Regions from separate parts of the Solwaraspora sp. WMMB762 genome, predicted to be linked through region 4. Evidence: riboswitches for the same ligand, from Rfam matches in the RefSeq annotation. Region 4 holds a riboswitch; each other region holds the start of a gene.
What was found. Region 4 has a riboswitch for cobalamin ahead of cobN (cobaltochelatase subunit CobN). Riboswitches for the same ligand answer to the same signal wherever they lie in the genome.
Positions count from the first base shown of each region.

Region 1: another riboswitch for cobalamin. It lies ahead of ACN27J_RS18775 (hypothetical protein); the one in region 4 lies ahead of cobN (cobaltochelatase subunit CobN).
Region 2: another riboswitch for cobalamin. It lies ahead of ACN27J_RS26280 (ribonucleoside-diphosphate reductase subunit alpha); the one in region 4 lies ahead of cobN (cobaltochelatase subunit CobN).
Region 3: another riboswitch for cobalamin. It lies ahead of metE (5-methyltetrahydropteroyltriglutamate--homocysteine S-methyltransferase); the one in region 4 lies ahead of cobN (cobaltochelatase subunit CobN).

Region 1 is NZ_JBMHMD010000001.1:4,207,862-4,215,418, forward strand. It holds gene ACN27J_RS18755 (bifunctional 2-methylcitrate synthase/citrate synthase) at 1-575, opposite strand, end outside; gene prpB (methylisocitrate lyase) at 624-1,535, opposite strand; gene ACN27J_RS18765 (MmgE/PrpD family protein) at 1,532-3,091, opposite strand; gene ACN27J_RS18770 (short-chain fatty acyl-CoA regulator family protein) at 3,234-4,643, shown strand; cobalamin riboswitch at 5,012-5,230, shown strand; gene ACN27J_RS18775 (hypothetical protein) at 5,541-5,843, shown strand; gene ACN27J_RS18780 (MerR family transcriptional regulator) at 5,938-6,888, shown strand; gene ACN27J_RS18785 (glycine hydroxymethyltransferase) at 6,969-7,557, opposite strand, start outside.
Region 2 is NZ_JBMHMD010000001.1:5,849,982-5,857,538, reverse strand. It holds gene ACN27J_RS26300 (aldehyde dehydrogenase family protein) at 1-414, shown strand, start outside; gene ACN27J_RS26295 (aminotransferase class III-fold pyridoxal phosphate-dependent enzyme) at 414-1,790, shown strand; gene ACN27J_RS26290 (aspartate aminotransferase family protein) at 1,787-3,103, shown strand; gene ACN27J_RS26285 (ribonucleotide-diphosphate reductase subunit beta) at 3,135-4,217, opposite strand; gene ACN27J_RS26280 (ribonucleoside-diphosphate reductase subunit alpha) at 4,214-6,541, opposite strand; cobalamin riboswitch at 6,683-6,892, opposite strand; gene ACN27J_RS26275 (hypothetical protein) at 6,986-7,540, shown strand; gene ACN27J_RS26270 (ROK family protein) at 7,518-7,557, opposite strand, start outside.
Region 3 is NZ_JBMHMD010000001.1:4,216,842-4,224,398, forward strand. It holds gene metE (5-methyltetrahydropteroyltriglutamate--homocysteine S-methyltransferase) at 1-1,699, opposite strand, end outside; cobalamin riboswitch at 1,813-2,021, opposite strand; gene ACN27J_RS18795 (hypothetical protein) at 2,130-2,453, shown strand; partial or broken gene ACN27J_RS18800 (ribonucleotide-diphosphate reductase subunit beta) at 2,431-3,347, opposite strand; gene ACN27J_RS18805 ((2,3-dihydroxybenzoyl)adenylate synthase) at 3,624-5,342, opposite strand; gene ACN27J_RS18810 (isochorismate synthase) at 5,335-6,516, opposite strand; gene ACN27J_RS18815 (2,3-dihydro-2,3-dihydroxybenzoate dehydrogenase) at 6,536-7,303, opposite strand; gene ACN27J_RS18820 (amino acid adenylation domain-containing protein) at 7,383-7,557, opposite strand, start outside.
Region 4 is NZ_JBMHMD010000001.1:770,895-778,451, reverse strand. It holds gene ACN27J_RS03710 (precorrin-2 C(20)-methyltransferase) at 1-721, opposite strand, end outside; gene ACN27J_RS03705 (precorrin-8X methylmutase) at 718-1,356, opposite strand; gene ACN27J_RS03700 (precorrin-3B synthase) at 1,353-2,642, opposite strand; cobalamin riboswitch at 2,760-2,890, shown strand; gene cobN (cobaltochelatase subunit CobN) at 2,947-6,570, shown strand; gene ACN27J_RS03690 (pirin family protein) at 6,631-7,557, shown strand, end outside.

The DNA of each region.
Region 1 (7,557 bases), 3.4 Mb from region 4:
GTGGAGGCGTTGAAACTGTGCTCGGCGTACAGGATCATCGTGGTCTCGAAGGCGCGGACCACGTCGGCGGGCGGTACCTCGCCGAAGCACATGTGGAAGAAGTTCTCGGCGTAGCCGAGTGTCGGGTCCGGTGGGATGGGGTCCTGTCCCCGACGTCGGCGCAGGTCCAGGGCGACGACGGTGGGCAGTTTCGCGAACAGTGACAGGGCCTTGGCCTGGTTGGCCGCGCTGTGGGCGAGGTCCTCGGTCGGGTCCTGGGCACCGAGGTAGGACACCGCGGTGCGCAGCACGTCCATCGGATGGCAGGTCTCGGGAAGCTTGCGCAACAGTTCCTGCCCGGTGCGGTCCAGGGACCGCTGGGCGGCCTCGGCGGCACGGAAGTCGGCGAGTTGGGTCGCGTGGGGCAGGTCGCCGTGCCACAGCAGGTGGGCGACCTCTTCCCAACTGCGGGAGGCGGCGAGGTCCTGCACGGCGTAGCCGCCGTAGGTCAGCGAGTTGGTCTCGCTGATCACGGTGGAGATGGCGGTGGTGTCGACCACCACGCCGGTCAGGCCACGGCGGATGTCGGTACTCATCAGTGTCGTTCCTCCGGTATCTCGGGACGCGCCGCGCCCGCGTGGTGGTCAGGCGTCGGGTGGCAGGGTGAAACCGGCGACATCGACGTCGAAGCGGCTGTACTGGTCGTAGTCGATGACCTCGTAGAGCCGGGAACGGGTCATCATCGTGTCGAGCAGCCCGGTGGCGGTGCCGTCGGCGGCGAGTCGACGCAGACCGGACTCGACCGCGCCCATCGCCAGTCGCAGCGTGGTGACCGGATAGATGACGAGGTTGTAGCCGAGGTCGCGGAGTTGGTCGACGGTGAGGCTCGGGCCCTTGCCGAACTCGGTCATGTTGGCCAACAGCGGCACGTCGACGGCGGCCCGGAAGGCGGCGAACTCCGCCTCGTCGGCCAGCGCCTCCGGGAAGATCGCGTCCGCTCCGGCGTCGACGTACGCCTTCGCCCGGGCGATCGCACCGTCCAGGCCCTCGACCGCACGCGCGTCGGTGCGGGCCATGATCAGGAAATCGGGGTCGCGGCGGGCGGCCACGGCGGCCCGCAGGCGACGGACCATGTCCTGTGGCGCGATCAGTGTCTTGCCGTCCAGGTGTCCGCAGCGTTTCGGGTTGACCTGGTCTTCCAGATGGCAGCCGGCCAGTCCGGCGTCCTCCAGCCGTTGGACGGTGCGGGCTGCGTTCAGCGGCTCGCCGAAGCCGGTGTCGGCGTCGACCAGCGCCGGCAGGTCGGTGCTGGCGGCGATGTCCGCGGCCCAGCTGGCGACCTCGGTCAGTGTGGTCAGGCCGATGTCGGGCAGACCGGCGGCGGCCGACAACGCCCCGCCGGAGACGTACACCCCCTCGAATCCGGTCTGCTGCACGATCCGGGCGGTCAACGGGTTGAAGGCGCCCGGTAGCCGCAGCAGTTCGCCGCTTGCCAGGCCGGTGCGCAGCGCCGCGCGTTTGGCGGTGGCGCTGGTGCGCGCGTACAGGTAGGTCATCGGACGATTCCTCCCGGTAGGGCGGCGTCGGCGTGCGCGATCGCCGCGTGGTCGACCGTGGGGAACAACGCCGGCAGTTCCTCACCGGTGAGGTCGGCGAGCCGGGCGGCGGCGTCGAGGAACTCCCGCTGGGCGTCGGCGGGGACCACGCCCTCGGCGAGGGTGGTGAACTTGCGGACATAGGCCGGGCGGTCGAAGGGGCGAGCGCCGTCGGGGTGGGCGTCGGCCAGGGCGAGGGAGTCCCGCAGGACGGTGCCGTCGGTGAGGGTGATCTCCAGGCGTCCGCCGAACGCCTTCTGCGTCGGGTCCGGGCTGTGGTAGCGGCGGGTCCACTCCGGATCCTCGACCGTGGTGATCTTGTTCCAGAGGGCGACGGTGTCGGGGCGGCCGGCCCGGTGCGGGTCGTACGAGCCGACGTGGTGCCAGGCCCCGTCCTGCAACGCCACGGCCAGGATGTAGGGAATGGAGTGGTCCAGCGTCTCCCGGCTCGCGGTCGGGTCGTACTTCTGCGGGTCGTTGGCTCCCGAACCGATCACGTGGTGGGTGTGGTGGCTGGTGTGCAGGACGATCGAGGCGATCCGGTCCACCCCGGCGGCGGTGTCGATGCCGGGCAGCTTGTCGCGCATCGCGCGGGCGAGGTCGATGAGCGCCTGAGCCTGATACTCGGCGGAGTGTTCCTTGGTGTAGGTGCGCAGGATGCCGCGGAGTGGATCCCCGGGTGCCGGTAGCGGCACGGTGTAGGTGGCGTCCGGGCCGTCGAGCAGCCAGGCGATGAATCCGTCCTCACCCTCGTAGATGGGTGCCGGGGCGCCCTCGCCGCGCATCGCGCGGTCGACCGCCTCGATCGCGGCCTTGCCTGCGAACGCGGGGGCGTACGCCTTCCACGAGGAGATCTCGCCTTTGCGGGACTGGCGGGTGGCGGTGGTGGTGTGCACCGCCTGACCGATGGCCTGGTAGACCACCTCGGTGGGCAGACGCAGCAGCGCGCCCAGCCCGCACGCCGTCGCCGCGCTCAGATGCGCCACATGGTCGATCTTGTGCTTGTGCAGACAGATCCCGGTCACCAGGGCCACGTGCACCTCGTAGGCGACCAGCAGGCTGCGCAGCAGGTCCGCGCCGCTGGCACCGACGTGCTGGGCGACGGCGAGCAACGGCGGGATGTTGTCCCCCGGGTGGGAGTAGTCCGCCGCCAGGTAGGTGTCGTGGAAGTCGAGCTCCCGCACGGCCGTGCCGTTGGCCCAGGCCGCCCACTCGGGCGACACCCGCAGCGCCGGGTCGGCGCCGAAGATCGACGCGCCCGGGGCCATCCGATGCGGCCGGGCCTGCGCCCGGGCCACCGCGACCGGACGCCGGGACAGCGCGGCCATCGCCACCGCGGCGTTGTCGATCACCCGGTTGGCGACCATCGCCGCCGCGTCGGCGTCCAGCGGAGCGCGCGCGGTGGCCACCTCGGCCAGAGCCCAGGCCAGCTGCCGGTCGCGGGGCAGCCGTTCCGCACTGGGCGATACGCGTACGACGTGCTCGATCAACAGGGTCTCCTCAGGCTCGGCGGTCACCCTGTCAGGCTCACCGGCCGACAGGTCCTGCGTCGAGGCCCGGAAAATGCGTACTTTCCACGACGGGAGCAGTGAAACTGCAACGTTTGCAAAACTTGCAAGTGTTATATTCGCAGCTCGGGGCACCGCGAGGAGGCGACGAGTGACGGCGGACAAGAAGCTGTACGCGCACGCCAAACTGCGCCGGCTCCGCCGCGAGCATGGCCTCACCCAGGCCGAACTCGCCCGCCGTCTAGACATCTCCACCAGCTATCTGAACCAGATCGAGAACAGCCAACGCACGCTCACCGCGCCCATCCTGTTGCGCCTGGCCAAGGTGCTCGGCGTCGATCCGGAACACTTCGCCGACACCGACGTGGAGCGACTCGGTGCCGACGTGCGCACCGCGCTGGCCGACGAGGCGAGCGGCGTGAGCGTCGACCCGGTCGAGGTCGTCGAACTCGTCCGCGACTACCCGGCCGCCGCCCGCGCTCTGGTCGCCCTGCACCAGCGCTACCAGGACGCCGTCGGACGGGTCGCCGCCCTCGCCGGACCCACCGGCAACCCGCCGCTGCTCGGTGAGCCGCACGACGCCGTACGCGACTTCTTCTACGAGCACTACAACCACTTCGACCCACTGGACACCGCCGCCGAACAGCTCGCCAGCCACCTACGGCTGACGCCCGCCCGAGCGGCCGAGGCGCTCAGCGAATACCTGCTCGATCAGCACGGTGTCCGGGTGGTCGTCACGACTCCCCCCGCCACCGGCGAATCACGCCGGTTCGACCCGGACAGCCGGGTGCTCTACCTGGCCGCCAACCATGCCAACGGCCAACGCGCCTTCCAGATGGCCACCCAGCTGGCATTCCTCGAACACGGCGACCAGATCAGCGAGCTGGCGACCGGCCTCACCTCGCCGCCGGCGACCGCGCTGGCCCGCATCGGCCTCGGCAACTACTACGCCGGCGCGCTGCTCATGCCCTACACCGACTTCCACCGCCAGGCCGAACAACTGCGCTACGACGTCGACCTGCTCGCTGGCCAGTACGGCGTCAGCTTCGAAACCGTCTGCCACCGGCTCAGCACCCTGCAACGACCGACCCGCCGCGGAGTACCGTTCGCCTTCCTGCGCGTCGACCGCGCCGGGAACATCTCGAAACGACAGTCCGCGACCGACTTCCACTTCTCACGCTTCGGCGGCACCTGCCCTTTGTGGATCATTTACGAGGCGATCGCCGCCCCCGGACGGATCCTCACCCAGGTCGCCGAGATGCCCGACGGAAAACGCTACTTCTGGATCGCCCGCACCGTCACCCACGGCGGACGCGGACACCACAGCCCGCGCAGCACCTTCGCCGTCGCTCTCGGCTGCGAAGTACGCCACGCCCACCGGCTCGTCTACAGCGACGGCATCGCCCTCGACGACCCCCGCACCGCCACCCCGATCGGCCTCGGCTGCCGCATCTGCGAACGCCGCGACTGCGCCCAACGCGCCCGTCCGCCCGCCGCCGGCGGCCTACTCATCGACGAGAACCGGCGCACCGTCATCCCCTACGCGGTGGACCGCAGATAGCGTGCATCGAACGTGGTGAGCAAACACTACGGCACCGGCGCATCACCTTCTCCCAACGACTGGGCGTTCGGGAGCTGCCCATCCGGGACTACGCGCCACCACACCACACGGGAACACACCGGCTACGGCTTCTACCGGCTGACGCCCACGGGCACCCCTGCCTCCGGCGCACCTTCGGGACGTCGTTCTGGCCGTGTACCGACACTGGTACGGCCTGCCCGCCGAGCATCCGGTGGTACATCGCACGTTGCGCGCCAGTGGTCTGCTCGGCCCGGTGTTACCGCAGGTCTAGCGCAGCGCCGCCACCCGGGTTGTCGTCGACAGCGATGGCTTGATAGATGCCGGCCAGTTCGAGAGCTCTGACACGGTATCCTTGCCTCGCAGCCGGTCTGCTGCGGCATCCAGTCGTGGCGGCGCAAGAGGGAACCCGGTGTGAGTCCGGGACTGCCCCGCAGCGGTAAGTGGGAACGACCATCGTCGAGGACACTGGACCCGATTCGGGTTTGGGAAGTGACGGTCACTAGGAAGCCCGGGATCTCCCGGTCACGCCCACGAGTCCGAAGACCTGCCCGCTGTCCACATGCACGAGGCCTGTGGCGAGCTCGGTGACCTTCGAGGGCGGGTTGACCATCAGCGACGGCACGTCCCCCGTGCTGCGCTCGATCGCACCCTCTCCGTGCCGAGTCTTCACGGCCGGAAGGAGACAGAGGTGCGCGCGGCATCGATTCGACAGCACCGTATGCCGACCGGCATTGGCGAGCCGCACCGTCTGCGGTTCACGCTCAGGAGCATGCCATGCAAGCTCAGCGTCCGAGCACGCTGCGGGGATCGCCTCGACGTCAACCTGTGCACCTGCCGGCCGATCACCCCTGTCCCGCACCACGAGCGGAGCACCCCATGAGCAAACCGCTGCGGCCCCGACGCACGATCATCAACGGCGAAGAACTCGTCGTCCTACCGGTCGCCGACTACGAACGTCTCGCCACCGCGCGCCGGCAACTCGGAGCACGCGAGGCCCGGCTTCGTAGCCTGACCCACCAGGTGCGCGTCCTGACCGAACTGCTCATCACGATCCAGCAGTTCCTCGCGGAAGCACCGGCCTGCTGCGACACACGACGCGATGCCGACAACCAGCTCAGCGACCTGACGCGCGCCCAGCGACTCCCGCGACCCGCGTCCGCACCCGAGACGAGACCATGAGTCACCGTCACCTCCGGGAGCCCTCCGCAACCGCACCGGTCACGGCACCGTCCTCGGCGGGGGTCTGGTCGGTGTTCACGCCGCAGGGACGCCGATGAGTGACGACCGGCCGCCTCACCTCATGCCGTCCACCGGCCGCCACCCCCCGGCACCCGACGACTGCCGAACTCCGACCGAATCGCCGCTGCCCGCCGGTGCACTCGCCCGCCGGCTCGGTGTGGCCCCCACGACGCTGCGGTCCTGGCACCAGCGGTACGGGCTGGGCCCCAGCGGTCACCAAGCCGGTCAACATCGCCGTTACACGCCACAGGACGTGGCCGCGCTCACGGTGATGGCCCAGTTGACCGCGCGTGGCGTGTCCGCGGCGGAAGCCGCCCTGCAGGCTCGCCGACAGGCGACACTGCAGCCCGTCGTCCACCCTGCCGTCGACCACCACACCGAGTCCGCAGCCCGTGGGATCGCCCGCGCCGCTCGCCGCATGGACGTACTGACCCTGCGGGAAACCCTGACTGCGGCGGTCGCCGCACAGGGCGTAGCGCACACCTGGCACACCCTGGCCGGCCCCGCCTTCATCCTGATCAGCCGAGCCCGATACAGCGAGGCACGTCGAGCGCTCACCCGGCGGGTGCTTGCCCGCTGCTTGAGTGAGGTCTTCGCCACGGTGCCGCGACCCCGCTCCGGATCGCCGGTTCGGGTCCTGCTGATCGCCATCGGCGAGCGCCGCGACTGCCTGGCGCTGGACGCCGTGGCCGCCGCGCTCGCCGAAGACGGGATCGCCTCGGTGCACCTGGGCTCCGGGCTGCGAGCCGCCACGATCGCCGACGCTGTGAGTCGTCGCCGACCCACCGTCGTCGTGCTGTGGAGTCACAGTCGGCATCACCGCGGGCCAGAGCTTCTCCGGACGCTCGCTGACGTGTCGGGCTACCAGCCCGCCGTCGTGATCGCAGGGAAGGGCTGGTCGCCCCAGACCACACCGGCGGCCGGGGTGTTGGGTCCATGCCCCGAGCTCGCCGACGCGGTCGCCACCGTCGAAGGTCTGGTCTGAAACGACGCGGACCGGATCTCGCAATGGTTCACGGTCCGGGTGGCACACACGCGATAGTGATGCCACCCGGACCGGTCCGCTCAGGCGAGGTCGACGCCGGGATAGAGCGGGAATGCCGCGAGCAGCTCAGTGGCCTGCTTGCTGACCCGGTCGGCCAGGGCCGGGTCGATCTGGTATTTCGCCTTGGATCCCTCGGTCGGCGTGGTGCTGGTGAGCACGGTGTGGATCAGGTCGGCGATCTGGTCCATCTCACCGACGCCGAGGCCGCGACTGGTCAGAGCCGGGGTGCCGATCCGGATGCCGGAGGTGTACCAGGCGCCGTTGGGGTCCCGGGGAATGGCGTTGCGGTTGGTCACCACTCCGCTGTCCAGAAGGGCCTGTTCGGCCTGGCGGCCGGTCAGGCCGAACGGGTGCACGTCGATCAGCACGAGGTGGTTGTCGGTACCGTCGCTGACCAGGCGCACGCCGCGGCGCATCAGCCCGTCGGCGAGGGCCTGGCTGTTGTCGACGACCTGCTGGGCGTACGCGGCGAAGGCGGGTTGACGGGCTTCGGCGAACGCGACCGCCTTCGCCGCGACGACATGGTTCAGTGGGCCGCCGAGCACCATCGGGCAGCCGCGGTCGACCTGGTCGGCGAGTTCGGGCTGGGCCAGGACGGCCCCGCCGCGC
Region 2 (7,557 bases), 5.1 Mb from region 4:
GGCCAGGTGCTCGCCGGGGTCGACGGCCGCCCCGACGGCTACTACCTGGCACCGGCCGTCGTCGCCGACGTACCGCCCGACGACGACCTCTTCCAGCGCGAGCTGTTCGTGCCGTTCGTTGCGGTCAGCCCGGTCGACTCGGTCGACGAGGGCCTGGACCGGGCCAACAGCGTGCCGCTGGGCCTGACCGCCGGGTTCTTCTCCACCGACCAGGGCGAGATCGACCACTTCCTCAACCGGATCGAAGCCGGCGTCGTCTACGTCAACCGGCCGGCCGGCGCCACCACCGGCGCCTGGCCCGGAGTGCAGCCGTTCGGCGGCTGGAAGGGCTCCGGCAGCACCGGCAAGGCCGGCGGCGGACCGTACTACCTGCAGCAGTTCCTCCGCGAGCAGTCGCAGACGGTGGTGGCCTGATGACGACGATCCCCGACTGGTTCGACCCGGACCGCCCGCAACCGCACCTGGTCACCGAACTGCCCGGACCGCAGGCCCGCGAAGTGCTGGCCCGCGACCAAGCGGTGACCAGCCCGTCGCTGCCCCGCGCCTACGCGATCGCGCCCCGGCGCGGCCACGGCACCGTCGTCGAGGACGTCGACGGCAACCTGTTCCTCGACTTCAACGCCGGGATCGCGGTCACCTCCACCGGCCACTGCCACCCGAGCGTCGTCGAGGCGGTGCAGCAGCAGGCCGCGACCCTGCTGCACTACTCGGCCAGCGACTTCTACCTGCCGCTGTACGGCCAGATGTGCCAGGCGCTGGCCGAGACCGCGCCGATGGACGGGCCGGTACGGGTCTTCCTGACCAACTCCGGGGCCGAGGCCGTCGAGGGCGCGCTGAAGCTGTCCCGGTACGCCACCGGCCGGCAGTACGTGATCAGCTTCTACGGATCGTTCCACGGCCGCACCTACGGGGCGATGACGCTGACCGGGTCGAAGTCCAAGTACCACAAGGGGTTCGGCCCGCTGCTGCCCGGCGTGCTGCACGCGCCCTACGCCCCGGCGTCGCTGGACTTCATCGAGGAGGTGCTGTTCGAGCACCAGGTGGATCCGAGCGAGGTCGCGGCGATCTTCGTCGAACCGATCCAGGGTGAGGGCGGCTTCATCGTGCCGCCGGCCGGCTGGCTCGCCCGGCTGCGGCGGATCTGCGACCGGCACGGGATCCTGCTCGTCGCCGACGAGGTGCAGTGCGGCATGGGCCGCACCGGCCGGATGTGGGCGATCGAGCACACCGGCGTACAGCCGGACATCCTGATCAGCGCGAAAGGCATCGCCTCCGGTCTGCCGCTGGGCGCGTTCCTGGCCCGGGCCGAGCTGATGGAGGCGTGGGGTCCGGGCGCGCACGGCTCCACCTACGGCGGCAGCCCGGTGCCGTGTGCCGCCGGCCTGGCCACCCTGCGGGTCATCCAGGACGAGGGCCTGCTGAACAACGCCACCGAGCAGGGTGAGTTCCTGCTCGCCGGGCTACGTGAACTGCAGCAGGCGTACCCGCAGCTGCTCGTCGACGTGCGCGGGGTCGGCCTGATGATCGGCGTCGAGTTCCCCACCGGCGAGATCGCCGGCCAGGTGCAGCAGGCGGCGTTCAGTCGCGGCCTGCTGGTGCTGGAGGCCGGCGTCAACGCGGTACGGATGTCACCGCCGCTGGTGATCACCCGGGCCCAGGCGCAGACCGGTCTGCGGCTGTTCGGCGCGGCCGTCGCCGAGGTCGCCGCCGACCTGCAGGCCGCCGGCAACGGAAAGGTCGAAGCCGGCGGGGAGGTCGCAGCCGGCGGGGCCGTCGCCGTACCGGGATGAGCCACGTCTTCGGCCGGGTGTCCGACGATGCGCCACGGATCGCCTCGGCGTCCGGCGCGCAGCTGTGGGACACCACCGGCAAGCGCTACCTCGACGCGGCCGCCGGGGCGATCGTCGTCGGCATCGGCCACGGCGTCACCGAGGTGGTCCGGGCGCAGGCCGAGCAGGCCGGCGCGGTCGCGTACGCGCACGGCTCGATGTTCCGCGCCGACGTGCTGGAGGAGTACGCCACCGAGCTCGCGGCCGTACTGCCGATGGACGATCCGTTGGTCTTCCCGGTCTCCGGCGGCAGCGAGGCGGTGGAGACCGCGCTGAAGATGGCCCGCGCCTACCACCTGGCCCGGGGCGAGGACCGGCACCTCGTCGTCGGCCGGGTCGGTTCCTACCACGGCAACTCCCGGGGCGCGTTGGACGTCTCCGGCCGGGCCGGGCTGCGTGCGCCGTACCTGCCGTGGCTGGGGCAGGCGGTGCACACCTCGACCCCGTACGAGTACCGCTGCCCGTTCCCGGACACCCATCCGGTCGGCTGCGGGGCACGGCACGCGGCTGCGCTGGCCGAACTGTGCCGGGCCCGGCCGGTCGCGGCGTTCATCGCCGAGCCGATCGCCGGGGCCGGGCTGGGTGCCTGCGTCCCGCCGGACGACTACTGGCCGGCCGTCGCCGAGGTCTGCCGCCGGTACGGGGTGCTGCTCATCGCCGACGAGGTGATGACGGGCTTCGGCCGTACCGGCACCTGGTTCGGCGTCGACCACTGGGGGGTACGCCCGGACATCCTGGTCGCGGCGAAGGGGGCCAGCTCGGGCTACTGGCCGCTAGGGCTGGCCGTCGCCGCCGGCCCGGTGCACGACACGATCGCGCGCACCGGTTTCACCCACGGCTTCACCTACTCGCACCACCTGGTCGGCGCGGCCACCGGCCGGGCGGTGCTGCGGGTGCTGCGCGAGCGGGACCTCGTCGCGGCGGGCCGCCGGGCCGGTGAGTCGCTGCGCCGGGCCCTGCGCCGGGAGCTGGCCGACTCACCGTACGTCGGGGACGTCCGCGGTCGCGGCCTGCTGGTCGGCGTCGAACTGGTCGCCGACCGGCAGACCGCGCGGCCGTACGCCCGTACCGCCCGGGTCGCCGAACGGGTCGTCGCCGCCGCCCGGCACGCCGGTCTGCTGCTCTACAGCGGAACCGGCTGCGCCGACGGCGTCGACGGTGACGTGATCCTGCTCGGCCCGCCGCTGGTCGTCTCCGCCGATGAGGTCGAGGAGATCGCCGTCGGCACGGCGGCCGCGATCCGCGCCGTCACCGAGCCGGTGGCAGCGGGGTAGCCGGTCGCGGCGGGCCGGGCGGGGACGCGGGTCAGAAGTCGTCGTCGAAGGTGACCGAGCCGGTCACCCCGACCTGGTACGCCGACACCCGTCGTTCGAAGAAGTTGGACAGCTCCTGCACGTCCTGCAACTCCATGAACGCGAACGGGTTCTTCGACCCGTACATCGGTTCGATGCCGAGCACCGCGAGCCGCCGGTCGGCGACGTGCTGCAGGTATTCCCGCATGTCGGCCAACGACATTCCGGACACGCCCTGGTCGAGCAGGTCCGCGGCAAACTGCACCTCGCACTCCACCGCCTCGGCCAGCATCTGTCTGACCTGCTGCTGCATCTCGGCGTCGAACAGCTCCGGCTCCTCGGCGCGGACCGTGTCCACCACGTCGAAGGCGAACGCCATGTGCATCGACTCGTCGCGGAACACCCAGTTGGTGCCCGAAGCGAGACCGTGCAGCAGACCCCGGGACCGCAGGTAGTACACGTACGCGAAGGCGCCGTAGAAGAACAACCCCTCGATGCAGGCGGCGAAGCAGATCAGGTTGAGCAGGAAGGCCCGCCGGTCGGCGCGGGTACGCAGCTCCCGCAACTCGAAGATCGAGTCGATCCATCTGAAGCAGAACTCGGCCTTGCGGGCGATCGACGGGATGTTCTCCACCGCCGCGAACGCCGCGAACCGTTCCCGCTCGTCCGGCACGTAGGTGTCCAGCAGGTTCAAGTAGAACTGGACGTGCACCGCCTCCTCGAACAGTTGCCGGGACAGGTAGAGCCGGCCCTCCGGGGAGTTGACGTGCTGGTAGAGGTTGAGCACCAGGTTGTTCGCGACGATGGTGTCGCCGGTGGCGAAGAACGCGACCAGCCGGGACACCAGGTGCTGCTCGGCAGGCGACAGTCTGGCCAGGTCCGGCAGGTCGGAGTGCAGGTCGACCTCTTCAACCGTCCAGGTGTTCTTGATCGCGTCCCGGAACCGGTCGAAGAACTGCGGGTAGCGCATCGGCCGCAGGGTCAGGTCCATGCCGGGGTCGAGCAGCAGCTGCCGTCGGCCCGCAGCTGCGGCGGCGGTCGCGGTGGCGGCGTCAGCGGTCGCGGCGTCGGTGTTGGTTTCGGAGACGGTGGTCACTGGCAGGCCTCACAGGTTTCGGGGTTTTCCAGGGAGCAGGCCGACGCCTCGTCGGCGCTGGCCGCGACGGTCGGCCCGGCGGTCGGCGCGATGCCGACGGTGGCCTGCTGGATCCGGGTCGCCGGACGCGACCGCAGGTAGTAGGTGGTCTTCAGCCCGGACTTCCAGGCGTACAGGTACATCGAGGACAGCTTGCCGATGGTCGGCGCGCTGAGGAACAGGTTCAGCGACTGCGACTGGTCGACGTACGGGGCACGGGCGGCGGCCAGGTCGATCAGCGCCCGTTGCGGCAGCTCCCATGCGGTACGGAACAGCTCCCGCACGTCGGCGGGCAGATCCGTGAGGCCCTGCACCGAGCCCTCGGCCCGCTTGATCTGCTCCCGGACCGGTGCTGTCCACAGCCCGCGCGCCTTCAGCTCACCGACCAGGTAGGTGTTGATCTGCAGGAACTCCCCGGACATGGTTTCGCGTTTGAACAGGTTGGACACCTGCGGCTCGATGCACTCGTAGCAGCCGGCGATCGAGGCGATCGTCGCGGTCGGCGCGATCGCGACCAGCAGCGAGTTCCGCAGACCGTGTGCGGCGATCGTCGACCGCAGTCGGGCCCACCGCTCGGGCTGGCCCGGCTCGGCACCCCACAGGTCCGGGTGCAGCTCGCCCCGGGCGGCCCGGGTCTCGGCGTACGCCGGATGCGGGCCGAACCGTTCGGCGAGCCCGGCGGAGGTTTCCAGCGCGGTCAGGAAGATCTCCTCCTGGACGCGGGTGGACAGCTCCCGGGCCGACGCCGAGTCGAACGGTAGCCGCAGCGTGAAGAACGCGTCCTGCAGGCCCATCAGCCCCAGCCCGACCGGCCGCCAGCGCGGGTTCGACGCCGACGCCTGCGCCGCCGGGTAGTAGTTGATGTCAATCACCCGGTCGAGGAACACCACGGCGGTACGGACGGTGGCGCGCAGCTTCGCCCAGTCGACGCCGTCGGCGGTGACGTGCGCGCCGAGGTTGATCGACCCGAGGTTGCACACGGCGGTCTCGTCGTCGCTGTTGACCTCGAGGATCTCGGTGCACAGATTGGACAGGTGGATCGTGTTGCCCGGCTCACCGGTCTGGTTGGACAGCCGGTTCGCGGCGTCCTTGAACGTCATCCACCCGTTGCCGGTCTGCGCCAGGGTGCGCATCATCCGCCCGTACAGGTCGCGGGCCTTGACCGTCCGGACCGCCTTCTTCTCCGCCGCCCGGTACGCCTCGTCGAACGCCTCGCCGAACAGGTCGGGCAGCTCGGGTGCGTCGGACGGGTCGATCAGCGACCAGTCGGCGTCCGCCTCGACCCGCCGCATGAACTCGTCCGGGATCCAGTTGGCCAGGTTGAGGTTGTGGGTGCGCCGGGCGTCCTCACCGGTGTTGTCCCGCAGCTCCAGGAACTCCTCGACGTCCGGGTGCCACGGCTCCAGGTAGACGCAGGCGGCGCCCTTGCGGCGGCCACCCTGGTTGACCGCCGCGACCCCGGCGTCGAGGGTCTTGAGGAACGGTACGATCCCGTTGGACCTGCCGTTGGTGCCCCGGATCAACGCGCCCCGGCCGCGTATCCGCGACCAGGAGATGCCGATCCCGCCGGAGAACTTCGACAGCTTCGCCACCTGGTGGTACCGCTCGTAGATCGAGTCGAGTTCGTCGCGCGGCGAGTCGACCAGGAAGCAGGACGACATCTGGGTGTGCCGGGTTCCCGAATTGAACAGGGTCGGTGAGCTGGGCAGATAGGCCAGGCTGGAGATCAGCCGGTAGAAGTCGATCGCCTCGGCCGGGGTCTGGGACAGCCCGCAGGCCACCCGCAGCAGCCAGTACTGTGGCGTCTCCACAACCAGCCGGGTCTGCGGATGCCGCAGCAGGTAACGGTCGGCCACCGTACGCAGCCCGAAGTACTCGAAGCGCAGGTCGCCGTCGACGTCGACAGCGTCGTCGAGTTTGCGGGCGTTGCGAGCGACGAAGGCGGCGGTGTCGTCGCCGATCAGCCCGAGGCCGTGGGCGTAGCGGATCGACTGGCTGAAGCTGGCCACCTGCTGGCCGCGGACCTCCTTGTCCACGTAGGCGGCGAGCAGCCGGGCCGCCAGTTTCGAGTACTGCGGCTCCTCGCCGATCAGCTCCGCCGCCGTCTGAATGGACAGTTTGTCCAGCTCGGCGGTTGTCGCCCCGTCGTACAGTCCGCTGATCGTCCGGGTCGCCACCCGCAGCGGGTCGACCTCGTCCAGGTCGGCGACCCAGTGTTCGACCGCCTTGACGATCTTGTTGACGTCCACCGGTTCGGTGTCGCCGTCGCGCTTGCGTACCTGCATCGGTTCCCCTTGTCGTGCCTGTCCACCGGTCGACGGACACACGGGGAGGACGCCACCGGTCACCCACCTGGCGGTCTGCTCCGCCGGCGTGGACCGGTCGTCGGCGTCGGCCGTCCCGCGCGGCCTTCGACCACCGCACGCGACGCGTGCGGCACGCTGGCAGGTCTTCGGACTCGTGGGCGTCGTGCTCGTACCTACTGGCCGTCGCTTCCCGGACCCGCCACGGGTCCAGTGCTCGGTGACGGCGGTCGTTCCCACTCACCGCTGCGGGGCAGTCCCGGACTCTAACCGGGTTCCCTCTTGCCTCGACCACCGCCGAGGGGCGGCCGAACCAGCTGCGGGGTACACCATATATGGGAGCAAGCCAGAAGACGCAACACCAGATACTGTGTTCGGCGTGTCGCGGCGTCGGGTGCACCGGGTGCGAGGAGGAGGGTCCGTCGGGTGAGAAGCGTGCTATGGGGTCTGTACGGGGCGGTGCTCGGCGCCCTGCTCGTCGGCGTCGTCGGGGTGCTCAGCATCCAGGCGACCGGGCTGCGGGCCGGTGCGGTCTTCGACCTGAACAACACCCTGGCCGGGATCACCTCGCCACAGACCCCGTACCTGCCGATGCTCGGGATCGCGGCCGTGAGCAGCCTGGCCGCATGGGCGCTCACCGTCGGGCCCCGGCGACGGCCCCGACTGTGCCGGGTGGGCCTGGTCGTCGGCTTCAGCGTGTCGACCATGGCGCTGATCGCCCTGTCGTTCGTCATCGCACCCGACATCGCCGCGCAGCGCGAACTGCTACTCGGAATCCTGCCGGGCTGGCGGGGATGGATCCACAGAGGAGGCGGCGAGTCCGCCGTACACCTGCTGGTGGCCCTGGCGATCGGATCGCTGTGGCTCTATCCAGACCGACAACCGGCCCGGCCCACCGCTGCCAGCGGCGGCGGTACGGGCGGACAAGGTGGCGACGCGGCGACTGGCGCCGAGCCCGTCATCGACCTCGGCCGGCGCTGATCCGGCCGGCGCTGATC
Region 3 (7,557 bases), 3.4 Mb from region 4:
CGGCGGTGTCGGCGAGTGGCTGGTCGCTGCGGACGAACGACCAGGCCAGGATGGTGACCGGACCGGTGAGCATGCCCTTGACCGGCTTGCTGGTCAGCGACTGCGCGTAGGTGGACCACTCCACCGTCATCGGGGCCTTGCGTGCCACATCGCCGTAGATGATCGGTGGGCGGACGCAGCGGGAGCCGTACGACTGCACCCAGCCGTGCTCGGTGGCCGCGAAGCCGTCGAGTTGCTCGCCGAAGTACTGGACCATGTCGTTGCGTTCCGGTTCACCGTGCACGAGCACGTCCAGTCCCAACTGTTCCTGTAGGCGGATGACATGCTCCACCTCGGCGCGCATCCGCGACGCGTAGCCGGCGTCGTCGAGCCTGCCGGCCCGGTGCGCGGCACGGGCCTTGCGCAGCTCACTGGTTTGTGGGAACGACCCGATCGTGGTGGTCGGCAACTCCGGCAGTCCCAGCCGTTCCTGCTGGCGGTCAGCGCGCGTGGCGTAGTCGCCGCGCTGCCGGTCGGTGGGCCGCAGAGCGGTCAGGCGGCCACGGACATCGTCGTGACGCCACTGCGCGGGAATGGGCGGCACCGGGGCGGGCAGTGACGTGGTGCCGTCGCGCAGCGCCCGACCGAGCACGACGACCTCGTCGACCTTCTGGCGGGCGAACGCGAGCCGCTCGGACAGCCGGGAATCGAGGCGGGTTTCGTCGGCCAGGTCGACCGGGACGTGCAGCAGCGAGCAGGAGGTGGACACGGCCATGTGATCGGCGAGGCCGGCGACGGTCGCGCCGGCCGTGATGGCGGCCCGCAGGTCGGTACGCCAGATGTTGCGGCCGTCGACCAGGCCGGCGACGATCGTCTTGCCACCCAGTGGGCCGGCGGCGGCGAGCCGGTGAAGGTTCCCTGGTCCCGCCACCAGGTCCAGGCCGACGGCCTCGACCGGGGTGCCCAGCAGTGCCGGCAGCGCGTCGCCGAGTTCACCGAAGTAGGTCGCGACGAAGATCTGCGGCCGGTTGGCCAGTTCACCGAGTCGGGTGTAGGCGCGGCGCAGCGCGTCGATCTCGTTCGGGGTGCGGTCGGCGACGTACGCGGGCTCGTCGAGCTGCACCCAGGCCACGCCCGCGTCGGCCAGCGCGGTGAGGATCCGCGCGTACGTCTCGACCAGGTCGTCGATGCGGGCGAACGGATCGTCGCCCTTGGCCAGGAGCAGGAACGTGGCCGGCCCGACGAGCACCGGCCGGGTCGTGATGCCCAGCTCGGCGGCCTCGGCGTACTCCCTGAGCGCCTTGGTCGGATCGGGCGTGAAGACGGTGTCGGAGTCGATCTCCGGCACCAGGTAATGGTAGTTGGTGTCGAACCACTTCGTCAGTTCCAGGGCCGGCTCGGCGTCCACGCCGCGGGCCATGGCGAAGTAGGTGTTGAGCGCGGAGAGGCCGAGCCGGGTGAACCGGGTCGGGATCGCGCCGACGGCGACGGCCGTGTCGAGAACGTGATCGTAGTAGGAGAAGACATTCGACGGGATCGCGTCGAGGCGAGCGTCGCGCAGCGTACGCCAGACCTCGGCCCGCAGCCCGGCGGCGGTGCTCTCCAAGTCGTCGGCGTCGATGGTGCCAGCCCAGTACGCCTCGACAGCCTTCTTCAGCTCACGATTGGCGCCGATGCGTGGGTAGCCGAGCACGGTGCTCTGGCCGAATGCGGTACTCACCAAGGGGGTCCTTCCCTCGAAGTGCCCGGCGGACACGGGAGGGAAAACGGGTACACCTCGGGTACCGGCTTTCCGCCCTGGCCCTCCCGAGAGGCCGCCGGCGGCGCACACCGGCGGCGTGCGCAGCGCTGGCAGGTCTTCGGACTCGTGGGCATAACACAGTCGCCTACTGGCCGTCGCTTCCCAGACCTCGCGGTCCAGTGCTCTGTTGACGGCGGTCGTTCCCACTCACCGCTGCGGGGCAGTCCCGGTCTCCCACCGGGTTCCCTCTTACGACGTCCCGCCCGTACGGACGGGACGAACCAGCTCCACCGGCCATCGTACGGGCCCGAGGGCGCTGTCCGGGTCAGGGTGTCCGACGTACGGGACAGTGCCTGGCTGTCGCGTGGTGGACTTGTCGTCCAACCTTCGTCCGCACGGAAGGTGCCGCATGGGCCGCAAGATCGACAAGCGTGCCGTGATTGTCGATGGCCGTGAAATGATCGCGGTCTCGCCTGCGGACTTCAACCGCCTTGATGCGTCCCGTCGGCAGGTGGGCGCACGGGTCGCCCGGACGGTACGAGTACACCAGCAGTTGCGCGATGCCCAGACCCGTCTTGCGCAGATCCAGGCCATGCTCAACGCATCTGAACCGACGGAATGCGTCTGTGATCGGGTCGCTGCTGTCCTGGGCGACAACTCCGCCCGGGACAGCAGCGATCCGGCTCAACCGAGCAGAAAACGTCGTCGAATCAGAAGTCGTCGTCGAAGGTGACCGACCCGGTCACCCCGACCTGGTACGCCGACACCCGGCGTTCGAAGAAGTTCGACAGTTCCTGCACGTCCTGCAGGTCCATGAAGGCGAACGGGTTGGTCGAGCCGTACATCGGTGCGATGCCGAGCACGGCCAGCCGCCGGTCGGCGACGTGCTGCAGGTATTCGCGCATGTCGGCCAGGGACATCCCGGAGACGCCCTGTTCGAGCAGGTCGGCGGCGAACTGCACCTCGCACTCGACCGCCTCGGCGAGCATGTCCCGCACCTGCTGTTCCATCTCGGCGTCGAACAGGTCCGGCTCCTCGGCGCGGACGGTGTCCACCACGTCGAAGGCGAACGCCATGTGCATCGACTCGTCGCGGAACACCCAGTTGGTGCCCGACGCGAGACCGTTGAGCAGCCCCCGGGACCGCAAAAAGTACACGTAGGCGAAGGCACCGTAGAAGAACAGGCCCTCGATGCAGGCGGCGAAGCAGATCAGGTTGAGCAGGAACGCCCGCCGGTCGGCGCGGGTACGCAGCTCCCGGAGCTCGAAGATCGAGTCGATCCACCGGAAGCAGAACTCGGCCTTGCGGGCGATCGACGGGATGTTGTCCACCGCCGCGAACGCCGCGAACCGTTCCTGCTCGTCCGGCACGTAGGTGTCCAGCAGGTTCAGGTAGAACTGGACGTGCACCGCCTCCTCGAACAGCTGCCGGGACAGGTAGAGGCGACCCTCCGGCGAGTTGACGTGCTGGTAGAGGTTGAGCACCAGGTTGTTGGCCACGATCTGTCGCCGGTGGCGAAGAACGCGACCAGTCGGGACACCAGGTGCCGCTCGGCAGGCGTGAGGCGGGCCAGGTCGGCGAGGTCGGAGTGCAGGTCGACCTCTTCGACGGTCCAGGTGTTCTTGATCGCGTCGCGGAACCGGTCGAAGAACCGTGGATACCGCATCGGTGCTTCGCTATGGGCGGGCGTCTGTGGCGGCGGACGATGGTCGACCGCCGGAACCTGCTGTCCGCCGTTCTGCGGAAGCACACCGCAACCACCATCTTGTGCGAATATGATCGGCACAGGCCCAAGTGCTGGTGGTGTGGCGAAGGTGATCTGACTGCGGAGACCCCAATCGTGCCCGCGCCTGGTCCCGCCGGCGGCACTGTGGCGGGGTTGAATTCCAGAAGCGTCAGCCCGTCAACCGCCCACCCTGCCATGATTCCGAGGCGAGCCGATTCGGCGATCGTCGGCGGTCGCCGTCGCGAGTTCCGCCGCGAGCCGGGCACGCAGCTCGGTCCGGCTGATCTTGCCGACACCGGTGAGCGGGAAGCCGGCGGCGTACTCGACCCGGTCAGGAATCTTGAAGTCGGCGAGTCCCCGGTCACGGAGGAACGCCCGGAGCGCCGCGACCGGGGGCGGTGTCTGCCGTGGTACGACGATCGCGCAGGTGCGCTCGCCGAGCATGTCGTCGGGGACGGCGACCACCGCTACGTCCAGCACCGCCGGGTGGGCGAGCAGATGGTTCTCGACCTCCTCCACGGCGACCTTCTCGCCGCCCCGGTTGATCTGGTCCTTCACCCTTCCTTCGACCACCAGGTGCCCACTGGCGGTACGGCGGACCAGGTCGCCGGTACGGTAGAAGCCATCGGCGGTGAACGCGGTCGCGTTGTGCGCCGCCGCCCGGTAGTAACCCCGGATGGTGTACGGGCCCCGAGTGAGCAGCTGCCCGGTGCCGCCAGGAGGGACGTCCCGGTCGTGCTGGTCGACGACTCGGATCTCGTCGTCCGGGCTGATCGGTCTGCCCTGCGTGGTGGTCACCACCGCTGGCGGGTCGTCCAACCGGGTGTAGTTGACCAAACCCTCGGCCATGCCGAACACCTGCTGCAACAGGCAGCCGAAGGTCGGCCGCACCCGGGCGGCCACCTCGTCGCTGAGCCGCGCGCCGCCGACTTGCAGCAGCCGAAGGCTGGACAGGTCGGGCCGGCGACTGGCGGCGGCCTGCAGCCACAGCTTGGCCAACGGCGGCACCAGCGCGGTGATGGTGACCTGTTCGGCGGCGATCAGGTCGAACGCGACGGCGGGAGTCGGCGCGGCGGCGAGCACGATCCGGCCGCCGGCGTGCAGTGCGCCGAGTACCCCCGGTGAGCTCAGCGAGAAGTTGTGGGCCACCGGCAGCACACACAGGTAGACCGTCTGCTCGTCCAGTCCGCAAATCTCGGCGGAGGCCCGCACGCTGTACAGGTAGTCGTCATGGGTACGGGGGATCAGTTTCGGTAGCCCGGTGCTGCCGCCGGACAGGTTGAGGAAGGCGACCTCGCTCGCGGCCGGCCCGACCGGCAGGCCGGTGGGGTCACCGTCGAGGGCGGCGAGATCGATGAACTCGGCCGCGTCGCCGTGCACCAGCACGTGCCGCAGCGTGCCGCCGCTGGACGAGCGGACTCGGCGGGCCAGGTCGCGGTAGTCGAATCCGGCGTGCCGGTCGGCGACCGCGTAACCGACCGCGCCGGTCAGTTCGACCAGGTGAGTGATCTCGGCACGGCGGTGCGCGGGCAGCGCGAGCACCGGCCAGGCACCGATGCGGAACAGGGCGAACAGCAGGGCGAGGAACTCCGGCACGTTCGGCAGTTGCACCACGATCCGGTCGCCGGGCCGTACACCGAGATCGTGCAGGCCGGCGGCCAGCCGGTGCGCCCGTCGGTGCAGCTGGCGGTAGCTCCACCGCTGGCCGGCACCGACCACCGCGCACCGGTCGCCGTGCCGTGCCGCCAGCCCGGCGAGCCACTGGTCGAAGGTCTCCCCACGCCAGTAGCCGGCCTGCCGGTACCGCTGCGCGTACCCGGCTGGCCAGGGGACAAAGTCGACGTCGGTGGCGGGCGCCGGGTCGGGGCGGCTGGTCGACTGCGGCTGGTCACTCATCTGTCTCTCCCGCGGGGACACCCATCGCGGTGAGCATGGTCCGGAACTTCGCCGCCGTCTCGGCGAGCTCCGCCTCAGGCGTGGAGTCGGCCACGATCCCGGCACCGGCGTACAGCCGCAACGACTGCCCGGTCACCTGGGCGCAACGGATTCCGACGACCCATTCGCCGTCGCCGGCGTCGTCGACCCAGCCGACCATGCCGGCGTAGAAGTCGCGGTCGAACGGTTCGAGCCGGGAGATGACGGTACGGGCGGCGTCGACCGGTGTGCCGCAGACCGCCGGGGTCGGATGCAACGCCGCCGCCAGTTGCAGCGCCGATACGTCGGGGTCGATGACCTGCCCGGTGACCCGGGTGGACAGGTGCCACATGCTGGCGGTCGGGACCACCGTCGGCGGTCCGGCCGGCACACGTACCTGGTGCAGGTAGGGCCGCAGTGCCTCCACCACCGCATCCACCACGAAGGCGTGTTCCCGGCGGTCCTTGACCGAAGCCCGCAGGGCCGCCGCCCGACGCCGGTCCTCCGCCGGGTCAGCGGCCCGGGGCAGCGAGCCTGCCAGCGGATTGGCGACGACCTGCCCGTCGAGGCGGGACACCAGCAGTTCCGGGCTCGCCCCGAGCAGCGTGCGGCCGCCGGGCAGATCCACCGCGTACGTGTTGCCGCGCGGGTCCCGCCACGCCAAGGCGTGCAGCAGTGACGGCACGTCGACCGGCTGGTCCACGTCAACCTGCAGGCAGCGCGCCAGCACCACCTTGTCCAACTCGCCGGCGCGGAGCATGGCCACCGCCTGCCGCACCGCGTCCAGGTACCGCGACGCTGCCGGTACCGGCAGCACCCGGGTCGGCCGGACGGCGCGGACGGCGGGCCGTGGCAGACCGGCGGCCGGGATCGGGTCGGATAGACGTACCGCCGCCGGCACCACCATGCGTGCGCCGGCGAAGCCGGCGAACGGCAACGCGCCGACGGCGACCGGCTCTGCCAGGTCACCGCGCGCTTCGGCCAGCAGGTTCGCCAGGTAGGTGGGCAGGTCGGCCGGCCGGTCGGGGACGAGCGCCGCCACACCGGTGGTGAGCATCGCCTGTCGCGGCGAGGCGAAGAAGAACGACGCCGCGTCGGGACGGTAGGCGTCGAGCAGGTCGACGACGTCCGGACGGGCCAGGCCGGTCTGGGTCACTGACAAGACGTTGCTCCCCTCACATCCGCAGTGCCGCTCCGCCGTCGACGTACAGGTTCTGCAGGGTGATCTGCCGTGCTCGGCGAGAGGCGAGGAACACCACCGCCTCGGCGACGTCGTCGGGGGCGCCGATCCGGCCGAGCGGGATCCCGGTGCGGAACTGATCAGGTCGCCCGTCGACGGTGTCGCGCGGCCCTGTGCCGTCGGTCCACAGCTGGTGCAGCATCCGGGTGTCGGTCGATCCGGGGGACACCACGTTGCAGCGGATGCCGTCGCGGGCCACTTCCAGACCAAGGCACATGGTGTAGGCGACCGCGGCGGCCTTACTCGCCGCGTATGCCGCCATTCCGGTACGCGGCACTCCGGTCGCGTTGGATGCCACGGTCACCACGGCACCGTCGCGCCGTGGCCGCATCCGAGCGATGACCGCCCGGCACATGTGGAACACGCCGGTGGTGTTGACCGCGAAGGTGTCGTGCCAGTCGCGGTCGCTGATCGCGGTGGCCGGACCGGGGACCAGCACCCCGGCCGCGTTGACGAGGACGCCGATCGGTCCCAGCCTGGCCTCGATCCGCTCGATCGCGTCGTCGACCGCGTCCGGGTCGGCGACGTCGATCGGGTACGGTGCCGCCCCGGACCGGCTGGCGGTTTCCGCCAGCCGGGACTGGTCCCGGTCGAGTGCCGCGACGGCTGCGCCTTCAGCGGTGAGGGCTCGGCCGACTGCGGCACCGATGCCACCGGCGGCACCGGTGACCACTGCCACCACGCCTGCCAGTAGCTGTTCCACGGCTCCCCCTGTCAGTGGCCAGGATTTGCGATGCGGATCGTCCGCTGCTGCGACACCGCACCGCCCTACTTTGGGTAGCCTAACTATTGTCTGACATTTGGGCAACGACTGCGTCCGGCGCTTCACCGGGTCGCCCGGCTGCCGCGATCCGTTCAGCGAGCACCGTCGCGATCTGGTCGACCGCCGGCACCCGTACCAGGTCCGGGTGGGTCGCCGGCACGTCAACCACCTCGACCCGCCCGACATACGGTGCC
Region 4 (7,557 bases):
CCAGCAACGCCAGGGAGAAGTACGGCACCGTCGCCGGGTCGACGTCGGCCAGCGGCTCGACGCGTTCCCCCCCGGTGCTGGCCCGTTCGACGTACCACGCGTCGTCGAGCCGGCCGGCGGCGGTCAGCGCGTCGCGTACCGCCGGGAAGGTCCGGCCCAGCTTGAGCACGGCGGCGGCGTCGGTCTCGGCCAGCCGTCTAGTCAGCTCCGCCCCGGACAGGGTGCCGGGCAGGACGGTGAGCACCTCGTCGGCCTCGACCAACGGCCGGCCGAGTGCGGCGGCGGCACCGCTCATCGAGGTGACGCCGGGCACCACCTCGGTCGGGTACCGGTCGGCCAGCCGCTTGTGCAGGTGCATGTAGGAGCCGTAGAACAGCGGGTCGCCCTCGGCGAGCACGACCACGGTCCGACCAGCGTCGAGATGGGCGGCGAGCCGCCGCGCGCAGTCGGCGTAGAACTCGTCCATCGCCGCCCGGTAGCCGCCGGGATGGGTGCTGCGCTCGGTGGTCACCGGGTAGACCAACGCCTCCTCGATCTGTCCCGCGCGCAGGTACGGCTCGGCGATGGACCGGGCGACGCTGCGACCGTGCCGGGCACTATGGTGCACGATCACGTCAGCCGCAGCGATCAGCCGGGCCGCCTTCACGGTAACCAGTTCCGGGTCACCCGGGCCGAGCCCGACGCCGTAGAGCTGACCCGGTCCGCCGCGACGCGCGTTCAACGCCCCACCTGTCCCTCGTCGTCGTTGGCGATCGCGTTGAGTGCGGCGGCGGCCATCGCGCTGCCACCGCGTCGTCCCCGGACCACCAGGTGTTCCAGTCCACCATGGTCGATCAAAGCCTGCTTGGACTCGGCGGCGCCGATGAAACCGACCGGTACGCCGAGCACCGCCGACGGCCGGCCGGCACCGGCGTCGACCAGCTCCAACAGCCGGAACAGCGCGGTCGGTGCGTTGCCGACGGCGACCACCGCGCCGTCGAGGCGGTCGACCCACAGCTCGACGGCCGCGGCGCTGCGAGTGGTGCCCAGCCGGTCGGCCAGCTCGGGCACCCGGGGGTCGGACAGGGCGCACAGCACCGGGTTGTCGGCCGGCAGCCGGCGCCGGGTGATGCCGGCGGCGACCATCGTGGCGTCGCAGAGGATCGGCGCGCCGGCCCGCAACGCGCCCTGGGCGGCAGCCACCACCTGCGGCGAGAAGACCAGGTCGTCGACCAGGTCGACCATTCCGCAGGAGTGGATCATCCGCACCGCGACCCGGGCCTGCTCGGCGGTGAGTCGGCTCAGGTCGGCCTCGGCACGGATGGTGGCGAACGACTGCCGGTAGATCTCTGCCGCGTCGCGGATATGGTCCATCATTGCTCCTCACGTGCGGTCTGGACGGCCGCACCAAGGGCGGCCCCGGTCGGGAGGCGGATGCTGGTCCGGTCGGGGGCGTCGATCTGGTACCCGTCACCGGTGGCGGTCACCCGGACCATCGGACCGGCCGGACTGCCGCAGCCACGCTCACAGCCGATCCAGTGCACCGGAAGGCGGTGACGACGCCCCGGTGCTGGCACACCGCCGGTCGGGGCCGGCCGCCCGGTGTGCGTCGCTGCCGCGTCGGCGCGCACGTCGGCCCGGGACCGGGCACAGCCCGGCAGCCCGGCGCAGGCGGTCACTCCGAGCCACGGCGAGTCGGGGTCGGTAACCAGCCCGGCGCGGGTGAGCCGGTCCGCCCAACCGGCGGGGTCGGTGACCCGGGGCAGCACCACCCCCCGCCACGGCGTGATCCTCAGCTGCGGCGACGCGGCCGCGAGCAGGTCGACCTGGTCGACTGTCAAGCGTCCCAACGGGACCGCCACGACGAGGGCGAAGTCGCCGTCGGGACGGTGCCGCACCCCGACCTGCGCGACGGGGCCGCCGGCCGGCGTCAGTGGTTGCCACCGCCGCGCGGTACGCCGTACCCCGGGTGCGGTGCCGGCCCGGATCACGACGCGGTCCAGCGCTGCCGGAGTCAGGTCATCGAGGCGCCACGCGCTGCCGGCCGCTGCGTCCGGATCGTCCAGGAAGGCACGGGCGGCGGCGACCGCGACCCGTACCGCGTCGGCGGGCCGGGCCCGCAGCCCGTGGTCGGCACCGGCGAGCAGCACGGTCACCTCGTCGTCCGGTCCGGGCAGCAGACCGACGTCGGCTCGGGCCGCGACGGTGTCGCCTCGGCCATCGTCGATGGCGAAGAGGAACCGCCCGGAGAGCCGGGCCAGGTCCGGCTCCGCGCAGATCGCCGCGTCGAGGGCGCGGACCTGCGCCCCGACGTCCCAGGCCGCCGGGGTGTCGATGTCGGCGAGGGCGGAGCCGAGGATATTGCGGACCCGTTCGTGCGCGGTCGACGGTAGCAGCCCGGCCGTACGCAGCCGGGCGGCGAGCGGTCCGGTGGCGGCGGCCGCGACCGCGCGCACCTGGACGTTTGCCCGGCTGGTCAGTTCGAGATGTCCATCACCGTGGTCGCGGGCGACGGCGGCCAGCAGCCGCAGCTGGGCGGCGGTGAGCAGCCCTCCGGGGCAGCGGATCCTGGCCAGCAGGCCGTCGGCGGCCGGGTGCAGTTGCACGGCACCGGGGCAGGCATCGGGTGCGCCCCGGGCGGGCGGCGATGGCAAGGCGGGCACCCGGCGGATACTACGGGTCGTCCCCGGACGGCGGCCGCCGCACAGCGAATACATCACACCTTGACGAAACGTCCGCCGGTCGTGACAGTGTTCGGTAGCCAGACGCGGCGACAAGCGGAGGAAGTCCGGTGTGAATCCGGTGCGGTCCCGCCACTGTCACCGGGGAGCAGACCCCACCGACGGCCACGGTCCCCTCAGTCGGGTGCCGGAAGGCCGGGGCGAGCGTTGATCCGGGAGCCAGGAGACTCCGGTCGCCGCGACCGACGACCCGGGGCGCGGACCCCGAGGGAGGACCGGGCGTCCGATGATGCTACTTTTGTCCACTTCAGATACTGATCTGTTGAGTGGACGGGCCAGCGGTGCCGACTGGCGCCTGGCAAACCCGACCCGGCTGTCGGTCGACGACCTTCCGCAGCTGCTGTCCGGCGTCGACCTCGTGGTGGTCCGGCTGCTCGGCGGCCGCCGGGCCTGGCCGGACGGGATGGACGCACTGCTGGCCGACGGCCGCCCCGTGGTGGTGCTCAGCGGTGAGCAGGCACCCGACGCCGCCCTGATGGAGCTCTCCACCGTACCGGCCGGGGTGGCCGCCGAGGCGCACGCCTACCTGGCCCACGGCGGCCCACCGAACCTCGCCGAGCTGCACCGGTTCCTGTCCGACACGGTGCTGCTCACCGGGCACGGCTTCGCCGCGCCGCAGCCGGCTCCGGAGTGGGGCGTACTGGAGCGCACGAGCGTGCCGGCGGCACCGGGGCGGCCGACCGTGGCGGTGCTCTACTACCGGGCCCACCACCTGGCCGGCAACACCGGCTTCGTGCACGCGCTGTGCGACGCGGTCGACGCCGCCGGCGGTCGGGCAGTGCCGGTCTACTGCTCGTCGCTGCGCTCGGCCGACCCGCAGCTGCTGGCCACCCTGCGCCAGGCCGACGCCCTGGTGGTGACGGTGCTGGCCGCCGGCGGGACCAGACCGGCGACCGCCGGCGCCGGGGGCGACGACGACGCCTGGGACGTCGGCGCCCTCGCCGAGCTGGACGTGCCGATCCTGCAGGGGCTCTGCCTGACCAGCTCGCGGCAGACCTGGGCGGCCAGCGACGACGGACTGTCCCCGTTGGACGCGGCCACCCAGGTGGCCATCCCCGAGTTCGACGGCCGGCTGATCACCGTGCCGTTCTCGTTCAAGGAGATCGACGCCGACGGGCTGTCGGTCTACGTCGCCGACCCCGAGCGGGCCGCCCGGGTCGCCGGGATCGCGGTCCGCCACGGCGCGCTGCGGCACATCGCGGCGGGCGACAAACGGATCGCGGTGCTGCTGTCGGCGTACCCGACCAAGCACGCCCGGATCGGCAACGCGGTCGGCCTGGACACCCCCGCCAGCGTGCTGGCGCTGCTGCGGACGTTGCGCGAGGCCGGCTACGACGTCGGGCCGCCGGACGGTCCGGACGCGGTCCCCGGCCTGGCCGACGGCGACGGCGACGCGTTGATGCACGCGCTGATCGCCGCCGGCGGGCAGGATCCGGACTGGCTGACCGAGGATCAGCTGGCCGGCAACCCGGTGCGGATCCCGGCCGCCGACTACCGCCGCTGGTACGCGGAGTTCCCGGCCGAGCTGCGCGAACAGGTAGAACGGCACTGGGGTCCGCCACCGGGCGAGCTGTACGTGGACACCTCCCGCGACCCCGACGGCGAGATCGTGCTCGCCGCGCTGCGCGCCGGCAACATCGTGCTGCTGGTGCAGCCGCCGCGCGGCTTCGGGGCCAACCCGGTGGCCATCTACCACGACCCGGACCTGCCGCCGAGTCACCACTATTTGGCCGCGTACCGGTGGCTGGAGCACGGCTTCGGCGCGCACGCCGTGGTGCACGTCGGCAAGCACGGCAACCTGGAGTGGCTACCGGGCAAGACGGTCGGGCTCAGCGCCGGCTGCGGGCCGGACGCCGCCCTCGGCGACCTGCCGCTGATCTACCCGTTCCTGGTCAACGACCCCGGTGAGGGCACCCAGGCCAAACGCCGGGCGCACGCCACCCTGATCGACCACCTGGTGCCGCCGATGGCCCGGGCGGAGAGCTACGGCGACATCGCCCGGCTGGAGCAACTGCTCGACGAGCATGCAAACATCGCCGCCCTGGACCCGGCGAAACTGCCGGCGATCCGGGCGCAGATCTGGACCCTGATCCAGGCCGCCCGGCTCGACCACGACCTCGGTCTGGACGACCGGCCGCACGACGCCGAGTTCGACGACTTCCTGCTGCACGTCGACGGCTGGCTCTGCGAGGTCAAGGACGTGCAGATCCGCGACGGGCTGCACGTGCTCGGCTCGGCACCGGTCGGCGCGGCCCGGGTCGACCTGGTGCTGGCGATGCTGCGGGCCCGCCAGATGTGGGCCGGGCAGGTGGCCGCGCTGCCCGGCCTGCGGGAGGCGCTGGGCCTGGACGAGTCCGGCACCGACCGCGATGGCACCGACGCGGCCGAGGCGGTCGCCCGGGAACTGGTGGTCGCGATGGAGGAGCACGGTTGGCGACCGGACGCCGCCGCCGAGGTCACCACGCGCGTGCTCGGCGGTGGCGACGACGGGCGGGCCACGCTGGTCACCCGGATTCTGGAGTTCGCGGCGACCGAGGTGGTGCCCCGGCTGGCCCGCACCACCGACGAGCTGGCCCACGTCGTGCACGCCCTGGCCGGCGGGTACGTGCCGGCCGGGCCGAGCGGGTCACCGTTGCGCGGGCTGATCAATGTGCTCCCGACCGGGCGCAACTTCTACTCGGTGGATCCGAAGGCGGTGCCGAGCCGGCTGGCCTGGGAGACCGGTCAGGCGATGGCGGAGTCGCTGCTGGCCCGCTACCGGGCCGACACCGGCGACTGGCCCCGTTCGGTGGGACTGTCGGTGTGGGGCACGTCGGCGATGCGTACCGCCGGAGACGACATCGCCGAGGTGCTGGCGCTGCTCGGCGTACGGCCGGTGTGGGACGAGGCGTCGCGGCGGGTGACCGGCGTCACGGTGGTCCCGACCGAGGAGCTGGGCCGGCCCCGCATCGACGTGACGGTACGGATCTCGGGTTTCTTCCGCGACGCGTTCCCGCATGTGGTGGCCATGTTGGACGACGCGGTCCGGCTGGTCGCCGCGCTCGACGAGCCCGACGAGGTGAACTTCGTCGCCGCGCACGCCCGCGCCGACCTGGCCGCCCACGGCGACACCCGGCGGGCCACCATGCGGATCTTCGGCTCCAAGCCGGGGACGTACGGTGCCGGGCTGCTGCAGCTGATCGACAGCCGCAACTGGCGCGACGACGCCGACCTGGCCGAGGTTTACGCGGTGTGGGGCGGCTACGCCTACGGCCGGGACCTCGACGGCGCGCCGGCCCGCGACCAGATGGAGTCGGCGTACCGGCGGATCGCGGTGGCGGCGAAGAACATCGACACCCGCGAACACGACATCGCCGACTCCGACGACTACTTCCAGTACCACGGCGGGATGATCGCCACCGTCCGGGCGTTGACCGGGTCGGCCCCGGCGGCCTACGTCGGTGACAGCACCCGGCCGGAGGCGGTGCGCACCCGCGCGCTGCACGAGGAGACCGCCCGGATCTTCCGGGCCCGGGTGGTGAACCCGCGCTGGCTGGCGGCGATGCGCCGGCACGGCTACAAGGGGGCGTTCGAGCTGGCCGCCACGGTCGACTACCTGTTCGGCTACGACGCCACCGCCGGGGTGGTGGCCGACTGGATGTACGACAAGCTGGCCGAGACGTACGTGCTCGACGAGGTCAACCAGCGGTTCCTGACCGAGTCGAACCCGTGGGCGCTGCACGGGATCACCGAGCGGCTGCTGGAGGCGGCCGACCGCAAGCTCTGGGAATATCCCGACCCGGCGGTGCTCGACGGGCTGCGGGAGGTGTTCCTGCGTACCGAGGGCGACCTGGAGGACCGCGCCGGTTGACCTGGACGGTGCGGTGCGGTCGGCCGGGCGCGCCGGCGGTGCCGCGCGTAAGGTCGAGGCATGAGTGCGGCGGCGTCGGGGAGCATCCGATACGACGGGACGACGGTCGCCGGCGCGCAGCCGGAGAGCGTGCTGCTACCCGGCCACGACGTGCCGCTGGGCCGCTACACGACGGTCCGGCGGCTGCTGCCGCAGCGACCCCGGCGCATGGTCGGTGCCTGGTGTTTCGTCGACCACTTCGGGCCCGACGATGTGGCCGGGCGGCCCGGCATGCAGATTCCGCCGCACCCGCACACCGGGCTGCAGACGGTGACCTGGCTGGTCGACGGTGAGATTCTGCACCGGGACAGCCTGGGCAGCGTGCAGTCGATCGTGCCGGGACAGCTCAACCTGATGACCGCCGGGCACGGCATCGCCCACTCGGAGCAGTCGCCGCCGGCCCATCCGCCGGTGATGCACGGCCTGCAACTGTGGGTGGCGTTGCCCGAGTCGGCCAGGCACGGCGAGCCTCGGTTCGAGCATCATGCCGCGTTGCCGCAGGTGGGTGCCGGTGACGCGCAGATCACCGTGGTGGTCGGCGAGTACGCCGGCGTCCGGTCCCCGGCCGAGATGGCGAGCCCGATCGTCGGAGCACAGGTCGACATCGACACCGATGCGCCCGTCGCGCTGACGCTGCGCGACGATTTCGAGTATGCCCTGCTGACGATGTCCGGCACGGCCCGGGTCGACGGGATGGAGCTGGCCCCGGGCGGGCTGCTCTACCTGGGCGAGGGCCGGTCGGCCACGACGGTGACCACCGACGGCCCGGCCCGGCTGTTCCTGCTCGGCGGGGAGCCGTTCGACGAGCCGCTCGTGATGTGGTGGAACTTCGTCGCCCGCAGCCACGAGGAGCTGGTCGCCGCCCGCGACGGCTGGGCGGCCGGCAGGCGGTTCGGCACGGTGACCGGCTGCGTCGACGCCCCGCTGCCGGCGCCGGAAATGCCGATC